Regions from separate parts of the Alteromonas sp. 4NS20-0143 genome, predicted to be linked through region 2. Evidence: predicted binding sites of a transcription regulator. Region 2 holds the regulator's gene; each other region holds the start of a gene.

Region 1 (7,748 bases), 330 kb from region 2:
AGTTCGGCCTGCTTGCAAAGAGGGCGTAGTGCTTTGCTTTTGTGCAAACGGAGATTCAATAGTTTTTGGCAGCTCCAATACATTACTTTCTGGATCGCTCATTATTGCCGCGCGGTGAACAAAGTGGCGAAGCTCTCGTACGTTGCCCGGCCAATCGTAGGCCTGAAGAGTGTCAAGCTGGGTGTCGTCCCATTTAAATTTGGCATTGTTGTCTTTGTTAAACTCTTCAATGAAGGTTTTTGCAAGAAGAGCAATATCTTCTTTTCTTTCGCGAAGCGGTGGAATGGTAATGGGGAATACGGCTAGTCTGAAGTAGATGTCTTCTCGCAACACCTTGCTTTGCGCAATCTCTTCCATGGTTCTGTTAGTGGCTGATACAACGCGACAATTGACGGGAATGGTTTTGGTACCCCCAACGCGTATTACCACTTTATTTTCTAAAACACGCAGTAAATTAGGCTGCATATCGATTGGCATTTCGGTAATTTCATCTAAAAACAGCGTGCCGCTTTCTGCTTGTTCAAATACACCTTCTTTGCGGCCCACAGCGCCAGTAAAAGCGCCTTTCTCGTGGCCAAATAGCTCACTGGCAATTAACTCTTTAGAAAACGCACCACAGTTAGTCGCCACATAGGCGCCCTCACTGTCTGATGCTTTATGAATTGCCGCAGCGACCACTTCTTTACCTACACCACTTTCCCCTAGCAGCATGACGTTTGCACTGGTTTTACTCACTCGCGATATTAGCTTGTAAAGATCTTTCATTGCCGGCGATTCACCGATAAGAAGGTCGAAGTGCTTTTCAATTTTTGCTTTTTTCGGTGCGGCCTTTTCTGATTTTTTCGTTAATACTGCTTCTATGTCTTCTCGTTGAATCGGTTTAACAAGATAGTCAATATTTGGTCCGCACAGTCCTTTAATAACGCTTTTTACTGATGGGTGACCGGTAATGAGTGTCACACGAGGGCGCTTTTCTAATTCGTCTAATTCGTCGAACAAGTGGGCTCCGCTGCCGTCTGGCAACATGAAGTCGAGTAAGATATGGTCGAATGTTTCTTTTTCTAGCCAGTTTCTTGCTTCTTGAAGCGTAGCCGCCGTGAGCACTTCGTGCCCCAAAAACTCAATAATGGTACAAGCTACTTCTGTAAATTCGGCGTCGTCGTCGACAAGTAATACGGTAAGCACGTGAGATTCCCTCTTTATCTATTCCATAGGTATGAAAACTGGAACAATATCAATTATATAATTTCGCATTAAGACAAAAGTCTACCATTAAGTATGGAAGAAGTGACCTCTGCATTGTAATTTTATTTAATGCCTTGGAATGTGAACATAAAACACGCAACGGTATTACCGTCAGCTTATAACCTTTACCCGAAGGCATGTTGGTGTTTTGGCTCGAATTTTATTTGTCATGCCACAAGCACTATTTTGAAAGGGAGTTTTGCAAAAATCATTCCCTTTGCTGTGGTTTTACTCGCGACCTTTTTTATCTGTTTTTTAGGTGCGGTAGCAAGAAAGGTATAAGAGCGGTTATGAGTGGTGTAATCGCAAGCATACCAACAAAGGGCTAATATAGGGCGAAGAGCATATAGGCAAGGGCGTTTGTGGAACGTCCTAACGCGTTTTAGATAGACCAAAACGGCACAACTCGTCGCGCGTGTTGCGCATTATATGGCTAGCTATTATTTACTTATCGCCTAATCATTAGCTAAATATCGACGATATGTGAGCTCGTTACTAGCAAAGCATGCCTATTGAAACGGGCAATACAACTGCTAAGAAAAGTGACTTTCACCAATAGCGTGACAATATTACTCGGTGGTTTGAAAATATTACCCGCTTTGTATTAGTTACGTATCGTCCTTAATACAATCCCAATCCATAAAGTCAGAGGTGGGCAGCTGCATTGTCTGATAGCGAAGTTCGCCAATGAAGGCTCTTGCGGCTGGACCTAGTGCGTCGCCATCTTCAAAAGATAAATAAAGCAGTGCCTTTCTTAGCGCCGCATTATTATTAAGTGGTAACGGCTTTAACAATCCGCTTTCGAGCTCATTTTTTATAATAGCTATTGGTAGCCATGCAAACCCAAGCCCTTGAGCAATAATATCAACCGACGTTCTTATATGGCTTACGGTCCAGCGCTGCTCAGCGCCAAGCCAACCTGCGTCTACTTTGCGTTCTGCTGATGAATCGCGAACTACAATTTGCCTGTGAGATTTCAAATCTTCGAGGGTTAGGGTGCGGTTGAGTTGATGAAGGGGATGGTCTTTATGTGCCACCGCCGCGAATTCTATTTCGCAAAGGTCCTCACTGAAACCACTGGGGTATAAGAAAGGAGAAATGCCAATGTCTACATTCCCGCTTGAGAGTAAGGTATTACTGCCGCTTAGCACCGTCTCTTCCAACTCGACGCGCAATAGAGGGAATTCCTCAGAAACTTTATTAAGCACATTATAAAGAAGGTGTGAGGGGAAAATGATGTCTACTGCTACTCGCAACGTGGTCTCGGTGCCTGAGCGAAGGCTATGCGCAATGGACTCTAGTTTCTGAGCCTCATCGAGAAGAAAAGTCGCTCTGCGGTACATTACCTCTCCCTGGGGGGAGAGTTTGACCTTGCGACCACTGTTCTCAAATAGCACCACGCCTATGGCATTTTCTAGCTTTTGAACAGCATGATGGACACTGGATTGGCTTTTATGTACCACCAAAGACGCTTGATTAAAGCCGCCAGCATCCACCACGGCTTTAAACATTCTCCACTGCTCTAACGTTGACTTCAGCATACTTCAACCGTTCTTATATAAACAATAAACTCGAGTATATACAGTTCTTTGCATTTATGTGCGGTGAACTTGTTTGATGGTTGCTAACGAACAGGTAATAACAGATATATTTTCGTAGCCCATTTTTATGAGTTGTTCAGCAGAAAGCTTAGCTCGTGCCCCTGATGCGCAATGCAGGTAGATGGGTTTTGCTGCATCCTTTTCAAGCTCTAGCATTTTCATTTCCAATATGCCTCGTGGAATATGAAGTGAGGCGTCTACATGGTTTTCTGCCACTTCCGCTGGCTCTCTAACATCAACTAATAGCCCTTGGTTAGTTTTCATTTCGTCTGCGGCCTCTTTTGCCGAGACAATTCGAATATCTACATCAATATTTTCTAAACGTGTTTTTACATCAATCAGCATTTTACTTTCCAAAAATTAATATAAGTATAAACTAATTTATAGTTATGATTTCTCTGAGACAAGATAATATCGCTATTTTAGCGTCTATTTTAACTGTTTTGTCAGAAAAACTTATACTTTAGTATAATAAAGCGGTAGATTCGTGGTTAAAGTTAATGTCATTAGGAAGCCCTTATGTCTGAAGAAGTTGTGTTAAGCCCAAGCGAGATGATGGAACATTCTGCCGAAGCAGAGTTTTTTCTAAAGCAATTTGCGAACAAGACTAGGCTCATGATCCTTTGTTCTCTCCTTAAGCAAGAGAAGTCTGTGTCTGAATTGTTGCAAGTTGTAAGCGTTTCACAGCCTGTTATATCGCAGCACTTAGCGTTGTTGCGCGAGTCCAATATGGTGGCGACGAGAAGGGAAGGTCAAACTATTTTCTATCGTTTGTCTGATGAAAGAGTGAAGCGCTTAATTGCGCTTATGTATGAATTTTTCTGTGAATAGAGCAAGGGCGTGTTGATTTTTACTGCACGCCCACGCTGCGTCCACTAATAAGCGGACGCAGTTTTTTACGCTCGTTTTAAGTCTCAGTAATTTGCGCGATAAGTGCAGCAATGTAATGCCCATCACCTAACTTGTCATTATCCACTTCGGGACGTTGTATTAAATCGTCATGACTTAAGTTTACCGCAACATGGTGTGCCGCCCAGTCAATTTCTTTAATGTCGCTAGGTAACAATGCCAAATGTTTGCCGCCTGGCAGCCAGTTGTTGGTATCCACCACTAGCATAACCAATTGCCATGTTTTCGTATCGATTAGAAAATCACTAATATGACCTACCTTATCGTCGGTAGTCGCAACTTCATAACCATCAATTTCGCCGCATGCGCGTAAATGATTAGTTGAATTTGATGGAAGCGCGCTCTCTGCCTCTTCATCGGTGGGTGAAGTCACCAATTCGTTAGGGTGTGCGTATTCCCCCCATGCTCCGGGACCAATCCAGTAATAGCCATAGCCAAAATACTTGAACAAATGCTCCTCATACTCTCGAGAAACCGGCTTGTGTTCGTCAATCGATGGGCTATTTTTAAGGGTGTCGACGGTCATGTCTACGTGTACGCTTTCCTCTTCAACATCAACCTGAGATACTGATACCGGAGATATCACTACCTTTCTGCTCAACGGTAACCAAGTGTTGGTATCTGCTACTAAGTAGCGTGTTGTATAGGTTTCATCGTCAAAGAGGATATCTTTTATGCCGCCAATCTTGTCATCTGTGGCATGTATAGAATATTGGGTGAGTTGTTTTGAACTTATAATCATCTTTGCGCCTCCTTTGCTCGGCTGATAAGAAAAAATAGGCTGCCGTTACGTTAAGCATGCATTATTTTCTCTATAATAAGTGTAGTCACTTCTATCTATAAAACATCATGTTTGTAATTTGTTCTGCTGACTTCTTGATTGAGATCATTTTACCCAAACGAAAAAGCCCGCAAATTTGCGAGCTTTTTTAATACGTTATGTTGAGGTTTAGGCTACATCGAACTCGTCGTCAGAGTAGGATTCATCATAATCCGCTTGATTACTAGCACTACTATGCAATGTAAAGAACTGCTTTCTTCCTCTTGCTAGCTGAACATACTTCGCCCACGTTTTTTCGATACTACCGGATGCTTGAGCTTTACCGTTTACAAACTTAACGAAATGCTTTTCGTCTGCTGTTTCAGGTTTCAAGTCACCGCTTTCTAGGCCAAGCAGAGTACTGCCGTAGGTGGTGAGAATATTTGCCTCGGAAATACTAAAATCTCCCGATTTTTTAAAGCCATAAGGAAACTTTCGACGATCTACAAAGGGTTTGCTTGAAGGACGAATCGCTGTGCTCATGATAATAGTTCCAACGTTGTTAATTCCACAGCGCACTTTTAAAACATGTTTTTGCTGAGATAAAGCAAAAGATTTTTTTCTTATCAATAAAAAAAAGTGATGCTTATGTGAAAATTAAAAAACTGCCGATAATGTGAGTTTAGTTTTGCAAAAGCTAGGTGTGAAAAAATTGGCTTTATTGCTTTTAAGTATCTGAATTTCAGATGTTAAATTAATTTTCTTATTGGCTTTTTTATCGGTTTTAACGCTAGGCACTACGCAAAATGTTGAACAATTCGGCATGGCGTTAAGCCGGCATTTTAAGAAGCAATATTTATTATCGCTACGATAATAAAATTTCGTTTCCAATTAAAATCTCCGCGGCAATAATCATAGGGTGATTACAACCTAGAGACACTAATGAGCAAAGACTATCGTTTTCAAAGTGATGAATGGAATGCGGCAGACGAAGGTGAGTTTCATTCTAAGAAGCCCAATACTTTACGAGAGAAAAGTGTAAAGGCTATGCAAAAGCGCGCTATGTTGCGACGCAACAAGCAGCGCCGTTCGCACGACGAAACACAACACTGATCTCCTTCATCACTTAAAAAGATAATATCGCGCTATCATTCGGTAGCGCGATACTGTGCTTTTCGCCTCAATTAACGTATCATTTAGCCAAATTTGGTTTTACATTACGCTGGTTGTACTGCAAGCATGGATATTCGCTTTCTCACCACTTTTATAGAGGTGACTAAAACACGCCATTTTGGCAAAGCTGCCGAGAACCTCTACCTTACTCAGTCTGCAGTAAGCGCCAGAATCAAACTCTTAGAAGAATATTTTCACACTACGCTCTTCATACGTCAGCGAAATAGCATTCAGCTTACCCAGTCGGGCGAAAAGCTGCTGCCTTTTGCTCGACAGCTTTGCGCTACGTTAAACGACGCAAAGCAGGAGCTGCAGGTGCAAAGTTCTGAATATGCGGTGTGCGGCGCCACGCAATTAGCAAGCGACTTGTTTTTACCACAAACACTCACTCACCTTCACAAACATTTTCCTGACTTCTCTGTAAAAGCAGACATACTCACGCTAGATGCGTTATCCCGACAGCTTCACGAGCGGGTTACCGACCTCGCTTTTTCTACAGAGCCTCTCAAATCAGAAGATGTTACCAGTGTAATTTTGTTTGAGCAGCCACTCGGTCTATATCGAGTTGGCGAGCCTTCTTCACAGATAAAGGCTGAAGAATTTGTGGCGATAGACTGGGGCGCAAAGGCAAGAGACTGGTTGCTCACCGCTTATCCGCAGCTGCGAGATGCAAAATTACGCACAAACTCCCTTTCATTGGCGCTTAATAATTTATGCGCTGAAGGTGGAATTGCGGTATTACCGGTAAATGTAGAGTCACAATTAAGAGATAGGGCACCGTTAACGTTAATTGAGCCCATCGACGATATTTCATTGAAGGTTTACCTTCACACTATGAAACAAATAAGACGAATAGGATTGGCTGATATTATAACCAGCGTTTCTTCTATCGCCCCGAATTAAGTAGCGAGAAAAATATGTCATCATTACACCCAATGTTAGAAAAAAACGCGTTTCAACGTTTAGAGGCAAGCATTGCCGAAATAAAATCACAGCAGAAGTTGTTTATTCTTAAAGATGAGCACGGTTGCGTCATGCTAACCACCGATGAAGACGACGGCGTGCCGGTATGGCCTGATGCTGAATTAGCCCTTCTTTGGGCTACAGATGACTGGGACCATTGTGAGGCGATGGAACTGACGACTGATGACTTTTTGACAAAATGGGTGCCTGGAATGACCCAAGACAACTTAATGGTTATTGTGTGCCCCGTGCCGGCAGAAGAAGGTGAAGTGATATCTCCACAGGAGTTTGCTGAATCTTTGTAGGGTGATCCTCCCGTTCGATTTATCGTTTACATGTTATGGCCTCGCACAATGAGGCCAAAGCCAAACACGGCACGTCACTGTCACAACTTCCTATTGTTTGCATTATTGTAGAGGTACAACACTTGTTAGAGCCAGGCATTGAAGATTTATGGTTTGCTCCTTTAGGAGGAACGGGCGAAATAGGAATGAATCTAAATTTGTACGGTCATAATGGACAGTGGCTAATGGTAGATTGCGGTGTATCGTTTGACGAGCCTCTCACCGCTCCCTATAAGCAAAACGCGCGAGCGTCAAAAACAACGCACAGAGTGGTTGCACCAGACCCATCCTTTATTGCAAATCAAAAAGATGCGCTTGCTGGCATCGTTATCACCCATGCTCATGAGGACCATGTTGGCGCAATCCCTTATCTTTGGCAGCGTTTTCAAAAGCCCATTTACACCACGTCGTTTACCGCCGAAGTACTGCGCAGAAAGCTATCTAGAAGCAAGCTTGCCAATAAGATACCCATCATTGAAGTATCGGCGGGCGATACGGTTACCATTGGCGTGTTCTCTGTTAAGTGGCTAGAAATAACTCATTCTTTACCAGAGCCATTTGCATTAAAAATTGATACCCCTGCGGGGGCAATATTACATACTGCAGATTGGAAAATAGACGCATCGCCGGTGACCGGTAGACCCTTCGAGCCAAAGCTCTACAAGCAACTAGCGAATGAAGATATTCTTGCCCTCGTGGGCGACTCCACCAATGCAAATAAGCCTGGTTTCTCCATTTCCGAGCGCAATTGCT
Region 2 (7,748 bases):
GCCCACCGGGCCTGAATCAAAAACAACTTCGCGCCCGGTATACAAATCTGTGGCCACTGCGGCAAATGGCTTATTCATTGCCTCAAAGCTATCAGCGCAAAAGTCACTGGCGAGTTTATCAAACACTTTTTGTCCGCTGGCTAGGCCGCCTCTGCGCAGCCCAACGCCCATGAGGGCTAACACCTGCCAATCACTAAGGGAGCAGGCCCACTCTTTAAGACCTTCAAGCTTACCACTTGAATACGCGGCGCCTACGTACGCACCAATAGAACAACCTGCCACAACATCAATCTTAATACCTAGTTTTTCTAGTGCTTGTATAATACCAATGTGGGTCCAGCCTCTCGCTGCACCCGCTCCTAAAGCGAGTCCAATTTTCATCTATTGAGGTTCCATAATGTTGATGATGTCGATAGTGTCTGCTGCCTCGGCTGACTGGTCACTTTCTGGCTTTTCAAAAGTGGGCTCGTCAAAGCCAATGTCGCCATCTTTCACAGGGCCATCATGTGTAGTTATTGATTGAAAGTCGTATAAGTTACTGTCAACTAAATGGGATGGCGCCACATTCTGAAGGGCACTAAACATAGACTCAATTCGTCCAGGAAAGCGCTTATTCCAATCTTGAAGCATGCCCTTAATATGCTGACGCTGTAAATTATCTTGTGAGCCACACAAATTACACGGGATAATAGGAAAGTCAGACAGTGTAGAGTATTCTTGTATGTCGCTTTCAGTGCAATACGCCAAGGGGCGTATAACGATATGCTCGCCGTTATCACTGACTAGCTTAGGCGGCATAGACTTGAGCTTACCACCGTGAAACATATTGAGGAAAAACGTTTCAAGCATGTCATCTCGGTGATGGCCTAACGCTATTTTGGTCGCCCCAAGCTCTTTTGCTGTGCGATACAAAATAGCTCTGCGCAGCCTAGAACATAAAGAACACGTGGTTTTGCCCTCAGGAATCTTATCTTTCACGATAGAGTAGGTGTCTTCTTCTACTATCTGATAGGCTACGCCTAAGCTGTTTAAATATTCATGAAGAATATGCTCTGGAAAGCCAGGTTGTTTTTGGTCTAGGTTCACTGCCACAATATCAAAGTGAATAGGGGCGGCGCGCTTCAAAAACATAAGAATATCGAGCATGGTGTAACTGTCTTTACCACCTGACAGACATACCATCACTTTGTCATTCTCTTCAATCATGCCAAAGTCGGCTATGGCTTTACCCACATTGCGACGAAGACGCTTTTGCAGTTTATTGAAATTGTGTTTTTGCTTACTTTGCGCTGCAGCAGAGGACGGCGATTCAGCGCCGTTTGTGCCTAAACTCATAATTAACTAACTTAGTTTGTGTGAAAGCCGCCATTATACAATAAAGCGGCTTTTGTTAACTATGCTTGTGTACGTTAAATATCTTCGCTTACAGTTTCATTACGCCCTGTTACACACGGTCGCTATTTTTTAGCGATTTCTCAGCGTAAATAGCGGGCACCTTGAGGCATTTGTCAGCACTACACGGTATAGGGCGACACAAATCCGTTAGGCTTTATGGCTAACACGTCGCAATTTAGCGCATCAATAACATGTTCTGCGGTATTGCCAATCAGCGCCGCCGATATGCCAACCCGCCCAACGGTGCCAATGATCACCAGCTCAGCATCTATCTCTTTAGCAACTTGTGGGATAACACGTTCAGGTAACCCTTCTTTTACAATACATTTGTTAGGGGCAATGTCGTGTTTTGCTGCATGGGCATTCATTTCATCAAGATGATGATTTTTAACCGCGCTGTGGTACTTCTCCGAATCAAACTCGGGAACCTCTATGGCAATGTTGAGCGGAGTAGCGGGGTAGCTATTGACCAGATTAACATGGCCTTTTAGCAGCCGAGCATATTCATTGGCAATGTCGGTTATTTTGTCATTCAGGGCTGCGTGTTCTTCATCTTCGCTGCCCACGTTTACCGCCGCAATAATTTCACCATTTTCAGGCCAGTCATGGTCTTTTACTAACAACACTGGGCGAGGGCACTTTCTCATGAGATGCCAGTCGGTTGGCGTGAATATAACAGAAGCTAGGTCGTCGTGATTTTTTGTTGCTTTGACGACTAAGTCGATTTGGTTGTTAAGCGCATAATAAATGATGGATTCGTACGCTTTATTGTTCCACTCAACCACTATGTCGATATTGGAAAAACCTTGCTCTTTGAGCTGCTGTGACAGTCGCTTAGATTGGTCTTTAGTGACAGCATCGCGCATAGTATCGCGCTCGTCAGGGCTTAGCATGGTGGTCATATCGTAAGATAGGTCGTACACAACCATTAGCGCAGTAACCGTTGCGCCTGTTTTTTGGGCAACCTCGAGAGCGCGGCTTAACGCAGGTTGGTTGTCACGCTCAGCATCGACTACCGCTAAAATGTGATTACACTCAATCATAACTTCTCCTTCCTATGAAGCTCTTCATTAAGTGTAATAGACAATAGGGAAAACGTGGCTTGTTTTAGATCAAAATTTTAACAAATTTGTCAAAGCCTTCTACCACGTTAACGTGCGCTAACCATTGCAAACAATGCTCGGCCCTTTAAGGGCGGTGACTTTGCCGTCGATAGCATCAAAATCGAGTATGGTGATCAGTTTGCCATCCACTTTAATTAACCCTTCTTTTTGAAAACGACTCAGTAACCGACTGATAGTCTCAATAGTCAGGCCTAAGTAATTCCCAATTTCGTTGCGAGTCATGGTTAGGTGAAACTCTCGGTGAGAGAAACCACGCTCTTCAAAACGCTGAGACAAGTGAGATATAAAATAAAGCAGGCGTTCTTCAGCAGTGCGTTTATTGAGCATCATGATCATATCGTGATCTTGCTTTATTTCAGCGCTCATAAAACTCATGATTTGATGGCGAAGCTTGGGAAACTGAACAGACATTTCATCAAGGGTGTCGTAGGGAAGCTCACATACCATGGCCGTTTCTAGCGCCTGGGTGTAGCTTTGATGTCTACTTTCGCGAAGCGCATCGAAACCCACAATATCACCAGGGAAATGAAAACCGGTTATTTGTTCTTCACCATCTGAATTAGTCACAAATGATTTGAACGATCCGGTTCTTACTGCAAATAATGACGTAAACGTGTCGCCGTTATTAATTAATGTGTCACCTTTGTGCAGCGGCTTTTTGCGTTCGATGATGTCATCGAGAGATTCAATCTCGGTCTTATTCAACGCCACTGGTAAACACAAGTGACTGAAGCTGCAGTTTTGGCAGTGGATAGAGAATCCGCTTCCTTTGCTCATAATTTCTATTCTCTGTAAGTTCACACCCCTAAATGGTACAACATCATTTAGGATAATGCGCTATAAATAAGATAAGCTGCATATAAGGCCATGGCAATGGCGATGCATTGTCGAACAGCACTATGCTTAAACCCCTGAATAATATACTGGCTACTGGTGCTTACAGCAAGCAAGGTTGGCAGTGTACCCAGCCCAAAACACAACATGATACCAGCGCCTTGAACCGCTGAGCCCGCCGCGAGAGACCAGGTTAAGGTGGAGTAAACTAGGCCACACGGCAACCACCCCCAAATAAACCCATAGGGTATGGCACTAAAAGGGGTTTTAAAGGGGAGAAAGCGTTTTGAAACCGGCTGGATATAGCGAAATAAATGTTTGCCCACACTCTCAAGCGCCGTAAGCCCTGTCCACCATTTTCCTAAATAGCATGCCAATAAAAATACCATAACAGCACTTAAAATGGACAACGCATAACTGGCCACGGGCACAAAGTCGGAGGCCATTTTGCCTAAGGCGCCGGTGATTGCACCTGCAAGGGTGTAACTAATAATACGACCAATGTTGTAGGCAAGAGTGAAGGGAAGTGCAGGTTTATCTTTTGGCGTTACCATTCTAAGCGCCGATACAATGCCACCGCACATTCCAACGCAGTGCACGCCGCCGGCTAAGCCAATCAAAAATGCAGAAAAGTAATTAATCTGATCCATACTTATCTTGTTCTTGTTGAAGCTTTTTGCGTTGTTCGGCCAGCTTCTTCTCTTCTGGCGGTAAGTCGTCATCAAACAAAATGCTGTAACCTTGTCGGTCTAAGTCTTCAAATTGATTTGATTTAACAGCCCAAAAAAAGATAACGATCGCAAGAGCAACAATGATAATCGCAATGGGAATTAAGACATAAATAATGCTCATGTTATTTGCTCAATAATCGTGTTGAATTTGTAACCACAATGATACTGCTTAACGACATACCTACAACAGCCACCCAAGGGGAAAGTAAACCCGAAACGGCAAAAGGTAGAATGATAATGTTATACAGCACAGACCAACCAATGTTTTGGCGAATTTTTTTCCGGGTTTGGTGCGCTGTATCGATAAGCGCCGGTACAGACAATAACTGATCGCCCAACAAGATGACATCTGCAGCGGTTTTAGCCACATCAGTGGCGTTACCTACTGCCACTGCAACGTCGGCACTGGCCAATACTGGCGCGTCGTTAATGCCATCGCCCATCATCATCACCTTTTTGCCTTGTGACTGAAGCGTTTGAACCTCCGCGTATTTCTGTTCAGGAGTAAGGCCACCCAAGGCCACGGATACTGGCAGTGAGGCAGTAAGGTCGTCTACGTTTTGCTGCGTGTCTCCACTAAGCACTACCAACAGGTTTGTTAAAGCCAAAGCATCTAGGGTCGATTTGGTATCATCACGCAGCGTATCGCTTACTTCAAATGCTGCAACCAGTTTCCCTTTTGTCGCTAAATATACATTGGCGGCAATGGGAATACTTTCGTTACTTGATGAGTTAACACCGCAAAAGATAGCTGAACCCATTTCAAAGGCAACGCCGTTGACTTCGCCACTTATTCCGCCACCGGGTGTCACGGTAAATTGAGAGACCTTATGCTTAATGTCATCAGAAAATGCGTGTGCGATAGGGTGCTCAGAGCGTGATTCTAGTGCCGAGGCAATTTCCCAGGCCCGCTGACTGTCTACACCCTGCGCATACCAGCTATGTCGAAGGCTAAATTTACCTTGGGTAAGCGTACCTGTTTTGTCTAAGGCGACTGTATCAATTGTGGTAATTTGCTCGAGAGCGTCGGCTCGCTTTAGCAAAATGCCTTGTTTGTTCAATTTGGCCATTGCACAAGTTAAAGCTGAAGGCGTTGCTAAACCTAATGCACACGGGCAGGTAGCAACAAGCACAGAAATGGTGATCCAAAACGCATCTACATTGCCGGTATAGGTCCAATAGGCATAAGTGAGCAATGCAATGAGTAACACCGATACCACAAAGTAGCGAGAGAACTCATCAGCAAGCTGTGCCGCCTTTGGCTTGCTGGCCATGGCGCTTGCCTGCAAACGCATTATTTGATTAACCAGCGCATTCTTAAGGGTATTTGTTACGACAACGGTTAATGAACCGTCTTTGCATATCGTGCCGCCATACACTGTGCTTTTCTCATGTTTCATCACGGGGTTAAATTCCCCGGTCAGCATGGACTCATCCACCGACGCATTGCCATCAGTAACATAGCCATCGATAGGAATAGTTTCCCCAGGCTTTATTAGCACCACATCATCTTTAGACAGTTGCTTGGCTAAGCATTCGATCACGCTTCCGTCGGCTTCTAATTTGGATGCAGAAACGGGTATGTACTGCATCATATTTGCTGAAATCTGCGCCGCACGATGCCTGCTTCTATGTTCTAAAAACCGGCTTAACAGCAGCAAAAAGATAAACATACAAATAGATTCGAAGTACACCTCTCCCTGTTCTAGCAGGGTTGAACGAATACCTGCTATATAGGTGCCAAAAATAGCGATGGTAACGGGCACGTCCATATTGACAGTTTTGGCGCTTATTGCTTTTAATGCGCCCAAGTAAAATGTGCTTCCGGAATACAAGACCACTGGCGTGGTAAGTGTAAGCGCCACCCAATAAAAGTATTGGCGGGTTTCTAATTCGATAGCGCCAAACCAATCAAAATATAGGCCTGTCATCAGCATCATAACCTGCATGGTCATAATACCGGCTAACCCAAGCTTTTTAATAAAGACTTTTTCTTCGCGCTTGTAACTGGCCTCGTGCTCATCAGGGTGAAAAGGGGAGCCGGAATAGCCGATGCGCTTTAACGTGGATAGAATTTGGCTTAATTTAATGACTGAGGCAGACCAAGTTACTAAGGCACGGCGTTCCTGTACGTTTACCGCGACTTGCTTAATACCGTCTACTTTGGATAGCTGCTTTTCAATTAACCAACCGCAAGCAGCACAGGTGATACCCTCAAGAGTTAACTGTATTTGTTTATGCTTGCCTTCGTCGTAAACGAATTCATCTTGAAGCGTTGGATCATCAAACACTTTTAACCTGTCTAAGGTGTCGAGAATGCTATCGTCAGACTTTTGCGCAGGTTCGGTTCTAAACTGATAATAGTCTTCTAGGCCATTGCTTACAATGGCCTCAGCAACCGCTAAGCAGCCAGGGCAGCACATTTGTCTGGTTTGGCCTAAAATGACGGTTTCAAAACGTTTGTCGTCATCATTGGGTAAACCACAGTGATAACAGGTAGCTTCGCTCATTACGGGTTAAACTTTATAACATTAGTAGTAGGCAATATGAGTGTATTTTGGATTTTCCATGCTTCGTCCACGGGTGTCAGCGAAACCTGCCATTTACCGTCTAAATTCGCTTCTATAAATCCACGATAAATACCGTTGGCGTCACGGCTAAGTAGGGTGCTTACATCTTTATCTTCTAAGGTCACGTGGTAAAAGTTCAGCTTAAGCGCATTGCCCTCTGCTGGAATACCTGAGTGAAATTCTAATGCAATGCTGCCATCTTTAATGGTGAGATCGGAGGTCATGTTAAGTTTGCGTGCAACGGCCTCTTTGTCTAGTCGTGCGTTGATTGCTTTACCTTCCTTGTAGTAATCGTCTACCACCAAACTATCTTCTGTTGAAATGGCAAGCTTAAGCAGCACGCCACCCATGATTGCGGTGATCACTGGCACGGCAATAAGAAACCACGGCCAAAATTGTTTATACCAAGGTGTATTCATTAATCGTTGATCTCATCGTTGTTTCGCTAACTGCATATTCATGTTCACTCTTCGCTAGCTTAAGGCTTCGAGACTTTCAAAAACCGCGCAAAAATAATCATGAATATACATTTAGTGTTTACATTTGATAGCGACTGGTTAAGTAAAACCAATGGCTAAGTGATGGTATTTTCTCATAAAAAAAGCCCCGCAGTAACGGGGCCTTTTGCGATATTTAGCTTTTCAATGATTAATCATTTGAAAGGCTATATACGTAAGCTGCAACAACGTGAATCTTATCTTTACCCAACGTCTTTTCAAAAGCAGGCATTACACCGTTTCTGCCGTAGGTAAGGGTTTCTGTCACCGCTCGGTGGCTGCCGCCATAAAGCCAAATGTTGTCAGTAAGGTTCGGAGCGCCAAGCATTTGATTGCCCTTACCGTCCATACCGTGACATGCAGCACAAGCCGCGAAGCGGGTTTTACCTGCTTTCGCTAACTGTGGGTCTACATCGCGACCGCTAAGACTAAGTACGTAGTTAACCACTTCGTTAATACCGTCTTCGCCCATTGCGTCAAGCCATGCAGGCATTGCTGCGCGACGACCGTTGATTAGCGTTTCCACAATTTTATCGCCCGAACCGCCGTACAACCAATCGTCATCCGTTAGGTTAGGGAAGCCGCCGTTCTGACCAC
Region 3 (7,748 bases), on a different contig from region 2:
CGTTCTTTTTCCGCTGTTAATCGCAGGGTGTGCCACAACACCCCCGAAAAACAGCAGTAACTTGTGTGAAATCTTCTACGAAAAAGAAGATTGGTACGATGCCGCTGCCGATGCGAGGGATAAATGGGGCGTTCCAATTCACATTCCCATGGCGATGATGTACCAAGAGAGCTCATTTAGACACGACGCACTTCCTCCCAGAGACTATGTTTTTTTTGGATTAGTTCCTTGGGGAAGAGTGAGTTCGGCGTATGGTTATTCACAAGCGAAAACGCCTACGTGGGAAGATTACATAAGAGAAACAGATAGCGGTGGCGCAGATCGAGACGACTTTGAAGATGCCATTGATTTTATGGGCTGGTTTATCTACAAATCCCAAAAGGTCAATGGTGTGTCTAAGTGGGATGCTTACGCCCAGTACCTTAATTATCACGAAGGTTGGGGCGGGTATAAGCGTCGCAGCTACGATAGAAAGCCATGGCTTAAAAAGGTGGCATCAAAGGTCAAAGCGCGCTCGTTACGCTATGCCACTCAGCTAAAAACCTGTGAAGAAGATCTTCAGAAAGGTTGGTTTATGAAGCTATTCAGCTAAAGCTACTTCGTAAGGCGTTTGTTCTTGTCACTCTGCGGGCTGTTACACGCTCTTCGAAATTATCATATTAATAAACAGCATATCTCAAAACAAAATCATAAAACATTAGAACAAAAAAAGAGGGGGTAGATTATCTCTACCCCCTCAGCGACGCTAAGCTAAGACCGTTTTTTTGACCCAACGTCGAACAGGCATAACTAATGTATTGCAAATGATAATGATTTGCAATAGCATTTTTATGTATTTTTTGTGACCCTTCTACTTCTTGATGCAGATCAAGATACTCATGCGAAACCATTCATCCTTTTTACGCTGTTGATCTAGATCATAACCACAGCTCTCACACTTCCATACACTCCAACTATAGATTTTTTATTCACGTGCTCGTTTACGTTTTTATTTATGTACTTGTTTGCGTGTTTATTTTACGTACTAATGGAGAGAACAATTATGTTGTGGACAATGATTAAAGATCCGGTAGTGTGGGGTTCGCTGTTAGGTATAGGTATTATTGTTGGAATGATGGTGTACTACACTTATTTGTTCATGCACAACAGCGCGGCTGGAAAATAAAGCTGGTTGCTTTAAACGGCAGAAGCAGTCATACCTCTAGTTTAAAAAGTAGAGTGTAGCTACTGTTTGCCAGCCATTACCGGCACATCAAGCAGTACCAGTAAAGCGGCTTTACCGCCATATTCTAATGGGGCCTGGTGAAACGCTTTAACGTGGGGATGTTGAACCAAGTAATGGGGCAGGGCGGCTTTCAGTACGCCCTGACCAAAGCCATGCATAATACAGGCGCAGTCTACAAGGTCTTTTCTAGCGGCGTAAATGAGCGCGGCAATTTCGTCTTTTGCCATTTCTCTGGTCAGTCCGTGAAGATCTAAATGTAGCTCTGGCGAAAAATCACCTCGTCGCAATTGCTTTAAGACATGGGTGGGCACATCACTGCGGCAATAACGCATCGGGCCTTCTTGTGGCAATACGGCTTGGTACATGTCTGAAAAGTTAAACGACGCAGCAAGTTGTTTACTGTGTTTAAGGTTTTTAGCCGACGACTGCTGTTTCTTTTTAAACAGCTCTACTTGCTTATTTGGCTCTACTTTATCTTGAGCCAGCGGCTTTACGCCAGCCATTGCGTCGGTAAACGAAAAGGTCTCTTCTTGAACAGCAGGCGCGTGCGTACTTTGCTGCTTTTTCAACGCTTTCAATTCTTTTTTAAACACTTTCATAATGAATCTAATCTGCATTGGGCTTTCAAAGAAGCAAGATGCTTCTGTCAAAAGCGAGCGTTAATAAAATACCTTTCGACGCTGCTGCACCCACAGTTAATTATGTGAATTAGCATGAAGTTTGGGTATGATACCAGCTTTCAAAATATTGATGTACCCAAACGCTATGACCGATAAGTTTTACCTAGAAGAAGCCATTGACGATCTGCACACATTGCTAGATATGACCCGATGGGCAACAAGCCGTTTTAATGACGCTGAACTCTACTTTGGTCACGGCACTGATAATGCGTGGGACGAAGCCACAAGCTTGGTATTGCAAGCCCTTCACCTTCCACACCCAATCTTATCGTCAGTGGGAGAACATATATTGTCTTCTCGCCTTACAAAAAGTGAGCGTGAGAAAATAGCAGAGCTTGTATTAAAGCGCGTACAAACACGCATGCCTTTGCCCTACATTACCAACGAAGCATGGTTTTGCGGTATGCCGTTTTATGTTGACGAACGAGTGCTAATTCCTCGTTCACCCTTTGCTGAGTTAATTCAAAACCACTTCTCGCCATTTGTAGAGAACGAACCGTCGAACATTCTTGATATGTGTACTGGGGGAGCCTGCATTGCAATTGCACTTGCACATGCTTATCCAGAAGCGCAGGTAGATGCGGTGGACATTAGTTCAGACGCACTTGAAGTGGCAGATATCAACATACAAGAGCATGGCCTTAGTCATCGCGTTTATCCCATTCAGTCTGATTTATTCACAAGCCTTGAAGGGCAAAAGTACGACTTAATCATTTCAAACCCGCCGTATGTTGATGCACAAGATATGGCAGACCTCCCAGAAGAGTATCATCATGAGCCAGAACTCGCGCTAGCCGCAGGGGAAGATGGCCTTGATTTGGTCGATACCATGTTGCGTCAGGCCCCTACGTATCTAAACGATGGCGGTTGGCTATTTATCGAAGTGGGCAATAGCGAAGTGCACATGAATGAGAGATTTTCTGGCTTAGAAGTTATTTGGTTAGAGTTTGAAAATGGCGGCCAAGGCATTTTTGCTGTGAATAAAGACACACTGGTTCAGTATTTTAGTAGTAAGGATTAATGGTTAATTATGTCAGGTAACAGCTTCGGGAAACTTTTTACTGTAACCACCTTCGGAGAAAGCCACGGTATTGCCATTGGCGGTGTCGTAGACGGTTGTCCTCCAGGATTGGAAATTACTGAAGAAGACCTTCAGATTGATTTAGACAGAAGAAAGCCGGGAACGTCTCGTTATACCACTGCTCGTAGAGAAGATGATGAGGTACAAATCCTTTCAGGCGTTTTTGAGGGCAAAACAACGGGAACCAGTATTGGCCTGTTAATTAAAAACAAAGACCAACGAAGCCAAGATTACGGCAATATCGCCGACCGGTTTCGTCCTGGCCACGCCGACTATACCTACGATCAAAAATATGGCAGTCGCGATTATCGCGGCGGCGGTCGCTCATCTGCCCGTGAGACAGCTATTCGCGTAGCCGCGGGTGGTATTGCAAAAAAATACCTTAAAGAAGTTCACGGTATCGAAGTGTTGGGTTACCTATCTCAGTTGGGTCCCATTGCCGTAGAGAACGTTGACCATTCTATTACCAATACCAATCCTTTCTTCTGCCCAGATGAAAGCAAGCTAGAAGCCCTCGACGAATACATGCGCGATTTAAAGAAGTCTGGTGACAGTATTGGCGCGAAGGTGTCAGTGGTCGCCAAGAACGTGCCTGTAGGCCTTGGTGAGCCCGTGTTTGACAGACTAGATGCAGAAATTGCTCATGCCATGATGGGTATCAATGCGGTTAAAGGCGTTGAAATTGGTGATGGATTTGACGTTATCAATCAAAAGGGCAGTGAGCATCGCGATACGCTGACGCCTGACGGCTTTGCGTCTAATCATGCCGGTGGCGTACTTGGTGGTATTTCTACGGGGCAAGACGTTGAAGTTCACATGGCATTAAAGCCAACATCGAGTATTTCTGTGCCAGGTACGACCATCAATAAGCAAAACGAAGAAATTGATATTGTGACAAAAGGTCGCCATGATCCCTGCGTTGGCATTCGCGCGGTGCCTATTGCTGAGGCTATGATGGCGCTAGTGTTGATGGACCATCTATTGCGCCACCGCGCACAAAATATGGGCGTTGTATCAACGACAGCCCCGATTTCCGGCAGCCGTTAAACGCTACTGTCTATCGTTTATAACACTTGGCTTCCTGTATTACGTTATTGGCGCCCTAATATCACATTAGTGGCGCCTTTTTATATGGTCGGTGTAAATGGAATTTATACATATGGAGATACGCATTGACGCTTTCTAGCCATTCTTCGGTTACCAGTAAAAAGTCCCTCATTATTTTAGCATTAACCTATTGGCTCTACTTTGGTCAACTTGGTGTGCTTGTTCCCTATTTAGGTATTTTTTTAGACGGTCGAGGCTTTTCGTCGCAGGACATTGGTGAGCTATTTGCTGTTATTACGTTAGCGCGTATTTTAGGCCCTGGACTGTGGGCAGGTGTGGCAGATAAAACGGGTAATGCGGTTGGCATTATGCGACTTGGCTGCTTGCTTACGGTGCTCACCTTTAGCTCGGTGTTTTACTTTTCTAGCTTTTGGGGCCTCACTCTTGCCTTCGGTCTTATGATGATGTTTTGGACTGCTGTATTGCCACAGCTGGAGGTGATCACAATGAACGCAGTCTCTACGAGCTCCGCTAACTACGGGCAAATAAGACTGTGGGGCAGCATCGGTTTTATTTGCTTGACCGTGACTGCGGGTAAAGCCCTTGATATGTTTTCCACCGAAACTCCGGTGTATGTCAGTGTTGGGGTGCTATCGCTACTATTCATCAGTACATTATTCATTACTGCGCCGGCTAAGAAATCAGAAACTGAAAGTGAGCCTGGAAGTATTTGGACGTTCGTTAAGCAAAAACCGTTTGCGGTATTTATTTTTGCCTCTGCATGTCTACAAATTAGCTTTGGTGCTTTCTATGGCTTCTTTGCATTGTACATGCGAGATCTCGGATACTCTGGTCAGCAAACCGGCGTATTTATCGCACTTGGTGTGCTGGCTGAGGTGGGCATATTCTTGGTTGCCAGACATCTTATTAGCCGTTTTGGCGTGTGGAATTTGCTGTTTGCGAGTATCGCGTTGACGGCTCTAAGGTGGTACTTGCTTGCCGACTTTGCTCAACATATATCTGTCATCGTGCTTAGCCAAGTTATTCACGCATTAAGCTTTGGATTGACTCACGCGGTGTCTGTGCACTTTATTCATCAGTATTTACCCGCAGCATTTCACAGCCGCGGGCAAGCAGTGTATATCAGTATTGCCTTTGGTTTAGGGGGCGCGTCTGGTAATTACCTTGCAGGTCAGCAGTGGTCACAAGGCACCAATGCCTATGAAGCCTTTGTGACTGCAGCCGTTTTTGCGGCCGTAGGGGCCCTGTCTCTCTTCTTGTGCTCTAAGAAAGTGATGGATGGTAAAGCACCGCAATAAACCTAATCACCTCACTAAATTGACGTCTAAGCTTCAGAAGGCCAAGTTTTTGGAAGGCTACGTATCAAAAGAAGTGGGGCTAGGACATTGTGAAATCACTTCGATTTTACCGCTTTTATGCTCTTGCTCTAACCTGACATCAAATTTCCACAGTCGATGCAAATGACGCATAACCTCATCTTTTGACTCGGCAAGAGGGATATCGTGTTGAGGGATGTAGCGTAATGTTAGCGAACGGTCGCCGCTTATATCTACTTTGTATACCTGAATATTAGGCTCTAAATTGCTCAAGTTATATTGGGCCGAGAGCTTTTCTTTGATTGTGCGATACCCCTTTTCATTGTGAATAGCACTAACGCTTATAAACGATTTTGAAGTGTCGTCTTCAAGAGCGAATAGCTTGAAGTCTCGAATGATTTTTGGGGATAAGAACTGACTAATAAAACTTTCGTCTTTAAAGTTCTGCATGGCAAAATGTACTGTTTCTAACCAGTCTTTCCCTGCGATGCTGGGAAGATAGTAATAGTCTTCTTCAGTAGGAGATTGGCATACCCGTTTAATATCCATAAACATAGAAAAGCCAAGTGCGTAAGGGTTAATGCCGGAATAATACGGACTGTTGTATTCCGGCTGCATGACAACGCTTGAATGACTATGCAGAAACTCCATCATAAACCTGTCGCTTACCAGTTTGTCGTCGTACATCTTGTTTAGAATGTGATAATGCCAAAAACAGGCCCATCCCTCATTCATTACCTGGGTTTGCTTTTGCGGATAAAAATATTGCGACACCTTGCGCACTATTCTTACAATCTCACGCTGCCAAGGCTCTAATAGCGGCGCATTCTTTTCAATAAAATAGAGTAAGTTTTCCTGTGGTTCACTAGGAAAGCGACGAGGGTGTGCATTATGTTTTTGTGCGTTATCCGGCAGTGTTCGCCATAGCTCATTGACCTGCGACTGCAGGTAAGTCTCGCGCTCTTGCTGACGGTTCTTTTCTTCCTGTAGGGATATTTTCTGAGGCCGCTTATACCTATCTACGCCAAAGTTCATTAACGCGTGGCACGAATCAAGAATATTCTCTACATCTTCAAAGCCAAATTTTTGTTCGCATTCGGCAATATAGTTTTTAGCAAACACTAGATAGTCGATGATTGAGCCAGCGTCGGTCCAGGTTTTAAATAGATAGTTGCCTTTAAAAAAGGAGTTGTGGCCGTAGCATGCATGGGCCATAACTAACGCCTGCATGGTGATGGTATTTTCTTCCATTAAATAAGCAATACAAGGACTTGAGTTAATGACTATTTCATACGCTAACCCCATTTGCCCCCGTTTATACTGCTGCTCAGTCTGAATAAACTTTTTACCAAATGACCAGTGGGTGTAGTTGAGCGGCATGCCGATGCTGGCGTAGGCATCCATCATTTGCTCTGCGGTAATAACTTCAATTTGGTTGGGGTAGGTGTCTAGCTTGAATGCTTTTGCTATTCGGTCAATATGTTCCTCGTACTCACCAAGGAGGTCAAAGTTCCAGTCAGGTCCATCACTAAGCTTATAAAATTGATGGGATAAGGGGGGAGTTGACATAGAATGCTCCTTAACTTGCGTCAGCATCTGCGCGCTTAAATATCTCTCTAAACACGGGATAGATATCAGCTTGAGATTCAATATGCTTACACATGAAGTTGTCGTGGGAGGCGCTTACTTGCTCGAACCCTTTCCATAAACTTTGGTGAGGCCGTTCAGTAATCTCAATGTAAGTGTAGTAGCGGCAAACGGGTAATAAATGGTGGGCAAGTAATGCACTGCATTTTGGCGAGTCGTCGGCCCAATTATCACCATCAGAGGCTTGTGCCCCGTAAATATTCCAAAGGCCGTCGCTGTATCGTTCTTCAATGATGTCTTTCATTAGCTTTAATGCGCTAGAAACAATGGTGCCCCCGGTTTCCTGTGAATAAAAGAACTCTTGTTCGTCTACTTCTTTAGCCTGTGTATGGTGGCGAATATACACCACGTCAACATTTTCATAAGTACGACTGAGAAACAGATAAAGCAGAATATAAAATCGCTTCGCCGTCTCTTTTGTAGTTTGATCCATTGAGCCAGATACGTCCATTAAGCAGAACATCACGGCCTTACTGCTGGGAAGCGGTCGTTTGTCATAATTTTTAAAGCGCAGATCAAAGGTATCAATAAAGGGCACTTTGGCGATTTTGGCTTTTAATGCGGCAATATCCGCCTCTAGAGCGATTCGCTCTTCCGTTACTAAACCCGAATTAGCATGCATGCCTTCATCTATGCTGTCAGTATTATTGCCTTCGTTGGCTTTTAGTTGCTCATAGCGTTCCTCTAATTCTCTAAGCTTGCGTTTGTCTGCTGCAGTCAACGCAATGCGC
Region 4 (7,748 bases), on a different contig from region 2:
TCACACACCAGGCGTTTCTTCTGATCGACATAAATAGGCTGCTTGCTATGACAAGCTATTAGGCCCCACAGCTTGCCTTCAAATACCAGAGATACCGAAAACGATGAACGCACACCCATATTTTTAAGATAGGTAATATGAGTAGGAGAAACCGAGCGCACCATAGACATAGAAAGGTCAAGTGGCGGACGCTCAGATTCTTCAATACGAGGCAACAATGGAATTGCTGCTTCGTTAACATCGAACACGCAGCGCACGCGATTCAATAAATAAAGCGCTCTGGCCTGCTGTGGGATATCTGACGCTGGAAATTTGAGGCCCTTAAACGATTTACTTCCCGATTCAGTGGCCTCTCCGATGACTTCACCACAATAGTCATCGTCGAATTGATAAACCATAACGGCATCAAACCCCACATAGTCTTGAAAATATCGCGCTATGCTATCTGCCACGTCGCTTATGGAATCGCGATCATCCACATCGGGCAGTAGTGCACGCAAGTCCATATCCATGGGTACCCACTGCTGCGCTGCTTCATAACTTAACTGTGGCGTGGGTTCTAATTCAATGACCAATAAGCCGTTAGATTCATAAGCAACGCCACTGCCTTCTTTTTCCCAGTCTTCTAGCCAGAGCGCGTTTTCTGCAAAATTCCACTGATAAGCGTGACGAACGTTGCCACCTTTTACGGCTTCAAAGATGGTTTTGAAGGTATGAGCTTCTGGGTTTGGAATGGTAAAAAGCTCAGTAATAAGCGTTTTACCTGGAACAATGTCTACTTTGAAAAGTTCGCCAATGTTACTGCTTACAACTTGAATGGTTTTATCTGCCGGATTAAGGGCTATCACGTAACCGAAACTTTGAACACTTTCGATAAGGTGAATGGGTTCGTCTGCACAATTCTCGTTTAATTGTGGCGAAGCTTGACTCATAGTGGAAACCTTTTTCTGATACGCCACTATCTAGCAAGAGATGAGGCGTCATTCAGGCGCAACATCATGAAAGCGCCTGAAAATAACTAATTCGATATGGTAAAGGTTCTAACGCCAATAATCACTTTTTCGCTTATTTTTTAATGAAAAAAGCCACGTAAGCACTAAAAACGTAGATGAACTGACTTTTCACCAAGGCTGTAAGTTAAATTCTAGACCGTTTTAAGAGTAAGCAAGCAGAAGTGCTTACAAGGCATAAGCCCGTTGTTATAAGAACGAAGGTATGTGCAGGAAGCATTGAAAACGTGCGACCTAAATAAGCAACTAAGTAAGCGCCTGCGGCAGCGCCGGATAAATGAAAAAAGCCCACCAATGCGGCCAAAAAGCCTGCTGATTTTGCTGAAAAGCTCAGCATAATAGTGACACTGCACGGCATAGCAATACCAGTAAAAAAGAAAGTGGCATAGCTGTAGGCGAGCATCATAACTAAACCGTCAAGATTTAGGAGAAATGTGAGCGCACTAATGAGTACTGACAAACTCAGTATGGCAACACTCGAAAGCCTAAACTTTAGTAAGCTAGACAACTTAGAAAGCCGAATATTGAGTATGCTACCTGCAACAAAGGCGAGAGTTGCGAGCAGTGAATAAATAGAGAAAAGCGTTTTGCTCAGCCCATGCTGCTCCATAATCATCGACGGTGCGATAGTGATGAAACAAAACACAATGCCATAGAGTAATCCGCTTGCTACGCCCATCAAGATAATCGGCGCGCTACTCTTTTTAATCAACCTGAAGGTTTCACCTAAAACGTTAGGTGAAACCGCCGGACTGTGACGGGAAATAGTCTCAGATGCGATTAAAAGAAGTAATAACGCTGCGCCCGCTATTGTTAGAACGAAATAGAAAATAGCAGACACGCCTAGTTGCTCTCCAATTACAGTACCTAGTAACGGAGCAATCGCAGGCGCAATGGCAAATGCTATGTTGGTAATAGAGAGTGATGCACTAAGTTGCTTTTCATTAAATATTTGCCTTGATAAGCCCCGTGACACTGACACTCCAACGCCTCCGCCAAGCCCTTGCACAATTCGACCTAAAAGAAAGCTGTTGTCTGAATTAGCCAATGCAACCAAAAGAGTGCCGCACATAAACACTAAAATTCCACATAACAGAAAAAAACGTTTATTTATGTAATCGCAGAGAATACCAGACAGTAACTGTGAACCTGAAAAAGCAATAAGAAAGATAGCCACACTTTTTTCAATAAGGCTAACGTTACTGTTGTAGGTATGGGCTAGATCGTGAAAGAAAGGAGTATAGATGCTAGTGGAAACCTGCCCCAGTACAGACAGTAATGTGAACGTACTTATTACCAAGTAAAAGTGGTACCGGGAAAGAGTCGATGTCATGTAGAGATACCAAAAAGCGCTGAAACGTCCTTAGTAATAGCTTACCTCTCCCGTATGACAATTTAACTATCATTCCTGTGCTATTGAGCTCGTGGGCGTAGTGAAGCGAAGCGGCGTATTTATGAAACCATATTAATGTCAAAAAAGATTGATCTGCATCAAATAGAATATTAAACTTTCAGTAATTTCTGAAACTTCAATAGGCACACAAAATGAAGATGACACCTTTGATCACATCAGCAGTAATGCACTTTGGTGAAATGGGAAGTCGATGGGGCTTTAACAGAACTGTAGGACAGATTTTGGCTCTTATTGTGTTAAACGAAGAACCTATTTCAGCACAAGAAATTGCTGATGCGCTGAATATCTCCCGCGGAAATACCAGCATGGGGTTAAAGGAACTTCAGTCGTGGAGACTCGTCAAACAGCATTTAGTACCCGGCGAACGCAAAGAGTTTTTTATTCCTGCAGGCGATATTTGGACGTTGGCCAATCGAGTTTTTGAAGAACGAAGAAAACGCGAAATAGATCCAACTCTAAGCCTACTGCGAGACCTACTGCTCGATGAGCCTGCAAATGGCACCGAAGCTGGTGCACAAAATAAGCTTAATGAAATACACGATTTATTGGAATCAATTACGGCTTGGTCTGAAGAGCTTCAAAACCTTGGACCAGAAAAACTTAATACGCTGATGAAACTCGGTTCTGGCGTAGGCCGTATGCTAGACCTTAAGGATAAGATTTTACCGGGTAAAAACAGCGTTAATTAAGGAGACGTTCTGTGGATGCATTCTTGTTGTCTCGATTACAGTTTGCTTTAAATATCAGTTTTCATATTCTATTTCCCACCATTACCATGGCTATGGGATGGTTTCTTTTCTACTTTAAAATGCGCTCTAACATATCTGGTCACCCTGTATGGATGCGTATGTACCGATTTTGGGTACGGGTTTTCGCGCTAAGCTTCGCCCTAGGTGTAGTAAGCGGTGTAACCATGTCTTTTCAGTTTGGCACAAACTGGCCTGGTTTTATGGAAAAAGTGGGTAATGTCGCTGGCCCATTATTGGGGTATGAAGTACTCACCGCCTTTTTCTTAGAAGCCACGTTCTTAGGTATTATGCTATTTGGTATTCGCCGAGTCCCTAATTGGCTGCATACCACTTCCACACTTATTGTCGCCCTTGGCACCACAACGTCTGCGTTTTGGATCTTAGCGCTGAATAGTTGGATGCAGACACCACAAGGGTTTGAGGTAGTTGACGGTGTGGTTTACGCCACCAATTGGAAAGAAATAATATTCAATCCGTCGTTCCCCTATCGCTTTGTGCACATGATGTTGGCATCGGGATTAACGGCAAGCTTTTTAATCGCCGGTCTATCAGCCTACAGAATGTTAAAAGGTGACGATAAACTTGCGCCCAAGCTTGCCCTTAAAACGGCTACTTACACAGCGGCCGTGCTGATACCGCTACAGATTTTTGCAGGCGACATGCATGGGCTTAACACCCTCGAGCATCAGCCGCAGAAAGTAGCCGCTATGGAAGGTCTGTGGGAAACCACTGAGGGCGCGCCGCTACTGTTGTTTGCTATACCGGATGAGGAAGGCAGAGAAAACCATTTCGAAATTCCCATTCCCTATGCAGCCAGCTTAATTCTTACCCACGAATTAAAAGGCGAGATAAAAGGCCTCAATGAGTTTGAGGGGGAGCATCCTCCAGTTGCGCCCGTATTTTATGGATTCAGGGTAATGGTAGGCATGGGCATGTTGATGCTGGCAGTGTCGTGGTTAGGCAGTATTTACTTAATGCGTAACCGTTCATTCCCGGTGTGGTTAAAACGTACTTTTGCCGGTATGGCATTTAGCGGTTGGGTAGCAACCCTTGCAGGCTGGTATGTTACAGAGATAGGCAGACAGCCTTATCTTGTTAGCGGTGTATTAAAAACGACTGACGCAGTAACACAACTACCACCCAGCAATATCGCGATATCGTTTACTCTGTACGCTGTTATCTACAGCGGGCTACTTATCGCCTACATCGGCACCCTAATGCTGATGTGTCGCCGAGCAGTTGAGATTGAAGAAATCACCACCGAGGAACGCGAGATCGCAAAAGCGAAAATGAGCCCCAATAACAACCCAGTCACGGTGTAAGGAGTCACTATGTTTGAACATGTTTCACCTGAAATGCTCGGTAATATCTATGTGGGTTTATTGGGCTTGTCGGTTTTACTTTATGCCATATTAGATGGCTACGACTTGGGTGTGGGCGTACTGATACCACCTCGCACAGAAGCCTTTAGAGACGACATGATAGCCTCTATTGGCCCATACTGGGATGCCAATGAAACCTGGTTAGTACTCGCAGTAGGTTTGTTACTTATTGCCTTCCCTGAAGCGCACAGCGAAGTACTGCAAACTCTTTATCTGCCGGCAACCTTTATGCTGCTAGGGCTTATTTTACGGGGCGTTGCCTTCGATTTTCGCGCAAAGGTAGTGCAAGTAAATAAGCGTAAATGGGACCTAGTGTTTAAGTATGGCTCTTTGCTCACTACCCTTGCCCAAGGCTACATGCTAGGTATTTACGTTACTGGCCTTCGCACCGATTTGTGGGCACAAGCGTTTGCCGTATTAGCAGCACTGGGTGTAACAGCGGCATACGCGTTTATTGGCTCGTGCTGGCTTATCTTAAAGTCGGAAGGTGAATTGCAGCAAAAAGCATATTACTGGGCAAAACGAGGGTTAGGGATATTAGCGCTGGGTATTGTGTCGGTGAGTATTGCCAATCTATCTCTGCATGAAGAGGTGCGCGACTTATGGCTATCGGCGCCGTGGGGAGTCATGCTATTTGCCATTCCGGTTACCTGCTTTGCGCTGTTAACACTCTGTGGGGTGCTGCTGAAAAAGCTTCCCCATAGTGATGGCAAAGGAGAATGGCTACCGTTCTTCATCGCATTGTTAGTCTTTCTACTTTGCTTTACCGCGTTTGCCATAAGTTATTACCCGTTCATTATTCCAGGGCAAATGATGATATCTGACGCGCTAAGTGATGCCAGTTCACTCCGGTTTTTATTAGTTGGTGTGGTGGTGGTAGTCCCTGTTATCTTGGCTTACACCGTGATGGTATACAAAATTTTCTCAGGAAAGTCAGAGAAGCTGTCTTACTACTAACTAGAGCGTGTGCTGACATAGTGAGACACTAAGGTAAAGTGAAGTAAAGAGAAGCGGAGCGAGCTTACAAGCTTCAACCTCATCAAAACGAACCAAGGGGTCTATTCGATAGGCCCCTTTTCGTTTTTGTTATATATGTTTTTGTTTTGTATGCCTAAGCGCTAAGTGCCTTGGTAGAATGTGCCTTTGTAAAATATGCCTTGGCAGTATTTGTTTTTGGAGCTATCTGTCTTTTGCGTTGAATGCCTGTTGCATGAAAGGGCTTCACACACTATAAATGTGTGAGAGGAACCGCAGTGGTATATTTAATTTGCTCCATAGCAAAACTTGAGGTGACGTCTGAAAAGGCGATACCGCTTACCAGCCGTTTATAAAAGTGGTCGAAACAGGCCATGTCGGTTACCAGCACTTTTAACAAATAATCATATTCCCCCGACATACGATAGCACTCCACCACTTCATCAAAAGAAGATGCATGCTGCGAGAAGGTCGACAACCACTTTCCATCATGATTGCCTGCTTTAACTTGCACAAACACGGTCATGGTAAGGCCCAGTGTTTGTGCCTGCAGTAACGCTACTCGTCGAGAGATAATGCCGCTTGCTTCTAACTTTTGTATTCTGCGCCAGCAAGGTGTGGAGGTTAACCCCACTTGCTCAGCTATTTGTGCAACAGGCGTTTCTGAATCTTGCTGTAAAATACTCAAGATGGTGCGATCGATAGCATCAATGTTAGTGTTTTTCATACATTACATATTGTCATTTTGTTGCTTCTCTATCTACGCCTTTAAAAGCACGATTAAAAGCTTGGCTTTATTTCGGCTTCAATCTCGGTTCTACTCTAGGCACTAATCTCGGCTCTAATCTCGGCTTTAACTTGGCTGATAAGTTAAGCGCAGTGTTAGGCCGTAGGCCACTGCAATGCTAATTACAACCACCAAGGCTGAGCAAAATTAATATTCTCTTCAGCCAACTCGTACTGATACGGCGGGGTAAATGGCGTCCAAAAACCATCGGCAAGCCCCTTATCGAGAATGGTAAATTTACCTGATTGCTCATAGTTTTTAAGCATTTTGTAATAGGCACCAACGGGTAACTGTGGGTTAGACTGGCGAAACACGACCTTGCCGCCATAAGTGTTGTACATATGCTTTTCTGCTATAAAAATCATAACTTGGCGCTTTGCAACATCGTCGCTAATGCCATCTTCACTGGCGCTACCCGCAAATTTAGTTTTAAATTTTTCTACCAACGCTGCATCAACAGCGAGGTTATTTTGTACGACGTAGTCGTCTAGCACCCCCTCAATAATACGTTCTGACAATTTTGTTAGGCTGGCAAGTGCCACCATGGCATTTTGTTCTTCACTGCTACTCGCTTGAGAGGCCATTTCAGCTAAAACCTCGTCATCTGGGGTAATATCTTTTGCAGTGATAGGCTTATCAAAAAGCGTGGCTACTACTGTCGATGGCTCATCATCACTCGACTCACTGTTTTGCGCCGATTCAGATAGAGGTTCAGAGGCTGACGGAGATCCTATTGCAGTCGCTGATTCAGCCGTTGGCGCGGATACTAGTGCAGACGCAGATCCTATTGCAGTTGCTGATGCAAGTGCTAATACAGCCCCTTCGGCAGCAGTGGCCGTACCTAAACCCAAGCCCAGACTCAATAAAGCGCCCACCGCCCTAGTTCTCCCTACACCTCTTTTGGGTCTTGTCATATTAGAGAATGAGAAAAGTTGCGAGCCAACCATACGAATAATCATAAGAATACCCTAATAACCAAATGTGAAAATATAAGCAAAATGAGGCGTTTGTCGGTTTGTTTGTACTCTAGAGATAACCAGCACAACAAAACCAACACTACTAGGTTTAGTAGAACACTTTACACAAGGAAATAGCAATACATAGCAGGCAATGCAGAGTGTGAATTTTGGTTAACGAGAGCGTTTTCTTGAGACTGGAAAATTAAGTTATGTGTTTAGCGTGGCGATTAGAACAAGCACGATTTACACAATGCCGAACAACGAGATTGCCGGTGGAAGTAAAATAAAGCGGAAAGAAAAATGGCGGTCAAATTGACCGCCATTTTTGAATTTCTTAGATAGCTTGCACGTTAGCAGCTTGAAGACCTTTTTGACCTTCTTCAACTTCAAATTCTACGCGCTGACCTTCTGGAAGAGTTTTGTAACCTTCAGAGATAATTGCACGGAAATGAACGAAAACGTCCTTGCCGCC

Evidence for each region. The regulator FNR, encoded in region 2, switches genes on or off when oxygen is low (the NO sensors DNR and NnrR bind a similar motif). The targets are predictions, from matches to a motif close to TTGATCTAGATCAA.
Region 1: a site for FNR is predicted at 4,632-4,645, ahead of AC27HD_RS00730 (PRC-barrel domain-containing protein). Genes of this name have one in related genera too.
Region 3: a site for FNR is predicted at 858-871, ahead of AC27HD_RS04735 (DUF3149 domain-containing protein). Genes of this name have one in related genera too.
Region 4: a site for FNR is predicted at 2,492-2,505, ahead of AC27HD_RS15450 (GbsR/MarR family transcriptional regulator). Genes of this name have one in related genera too.

What each region holds. Positions count from the first base shown of each region.
Region 1 is NZ_BAAJLR010000001.1:170,269-178,016, forward strand. It holds gene AC27HD_RS00710 (sigma-54-dependent transcriptional regulator) at 1-1,185, opposite strand, end outside; gene AC27HD_RS00715 (LysR family transcriptional regulator) at 1,854-2,786, opposite strand; gene AC27HD_RS00720 (rhodanese-like domain-containing protein) at 2,841-3,191, opposite strand; gene AC27HD_RS00725 (ArsR/SmtB family transcription factor) at 3,366-3,677, shown strand; gene AC27HD_RS00730 (PRC-barrel domain-containing protein) at 3,754-4,497, opposite strand; gene AC27HD_RS00735 (MaoP family protein) at 4,705-5,058, opposite strand; gene AC27HD_RS00740 (hypothetical protein) at 5,458-5,628, shown strand; gene AC27HD_RS00745 (LysR family transcriptional regulator) at 5,755-6,591, shown strand; gene AC27HD_RS00750 (DUF2750 domain-containing protein) at 6,606-6,956, shown strand; gene AC27HD_RS00755 (ribonuclease J) at 7,142-7,748, shown strand, end outside.
Region 2 is NZ_BAAJLR010000001.1:499,370-507,117, forward strand. It holds gene AC27HD_RS02125 (patatin-like phospholipase family protein) at 1-381, opposite strand, end outside; gene ttcA (tRNA 2-thiocytidine(32) synthetase TtcA) at 382-1,335, opposite strand; gene uspE (universal stress protein UspE) at 1,515-2,438, opposite strand; gene fnr (fumarate/nitrate reduction transcriptional regulator Fnr) at 2,556-3,296, opposite strand; gene AC27HD_RS02145 (sulfite exporter TauE/SafE family protein) at 3,344-4,003, opposite strand; gene ccoS (cbb3-type cytochrome oxidase assembly protein CcoS) at 3,990-4,205, opposite strand; gene AC27HD_RS02155 (heavy metal translocating P-type ATPase) at 4,207-6,594, opposite strand; gene AC27HD_RS02160 (FixH family protein) at 6,594-7,073, opposite strand; gene ccoP (cytochrome-c oxidase, cbb3-type subunit III) at 7,303-7,748, opposite strand, start outside.
Region 3 is NZ_BAAJLR010000002.1:221,874-229,621, reverse strand. It holds gene AC27HD_RS04740 (transglycosylase SLT domain-containing protein) at 1-592, shown strand, start outside; gene AC27HD_RS04735 (DUF3149 domain-containing protein) at 1,043-1,165, shown strand; gene smrB (endonuclease SmrB) at 1,225-1,824, opposite strand; gene prmB (50S ribosomal protein L3 N(5)-glutamine methyltransferase) at 1,991-2,926, shown strand; gene aroC (chorismate synthase) at 2,936-4,033, shown strand; gene AC27HD_RS04715 (MFS transporter) at 4,159-5,352, shown strand; gene AC27HD_RS04710 (SpoVR family protein) at 5,410-6,939, opposite strand; gene AC27HD_RS04705 (YeaH/YhbH family protein) at 6,950-7,748, opposite strand, start outside.
Region 4 is NZ_BAAJLR010000008.1:85,086-92,833, reverse strand. It holds gene AC27HD_RS15460 (ATP-binding protein) at 1-932, opposite strand, end outside; gene AC27HD_RS15455 (MFS transporter) at 1,138-2,343, opposite strand; gene AC27HD_RS15450 (GbsR/MarR family transcriptional regulator) at 2,556-3,113, shown strand; gene AC27HD_RS15445 (cytochrome ubiquinol oxidase subunit I) at 3,125-4,495, shown strand; gene AC27HD_RS15440 (cytochrome d ubiquinol oxidase subunit II) at 4,505-5,512, shown strand; gene AC27HD_RS15435 (Lrp/AsnC family transcriptional regulator) at 5,784-6,257, opposite strand; gene AC27HD_RS15430 (hypothetical protein) at 6,440-7,276, opposite strand; gene cspE (transcription antiterminator/RNA stability regulator CspE) at 7,611-7,748, opposite strand, start outside.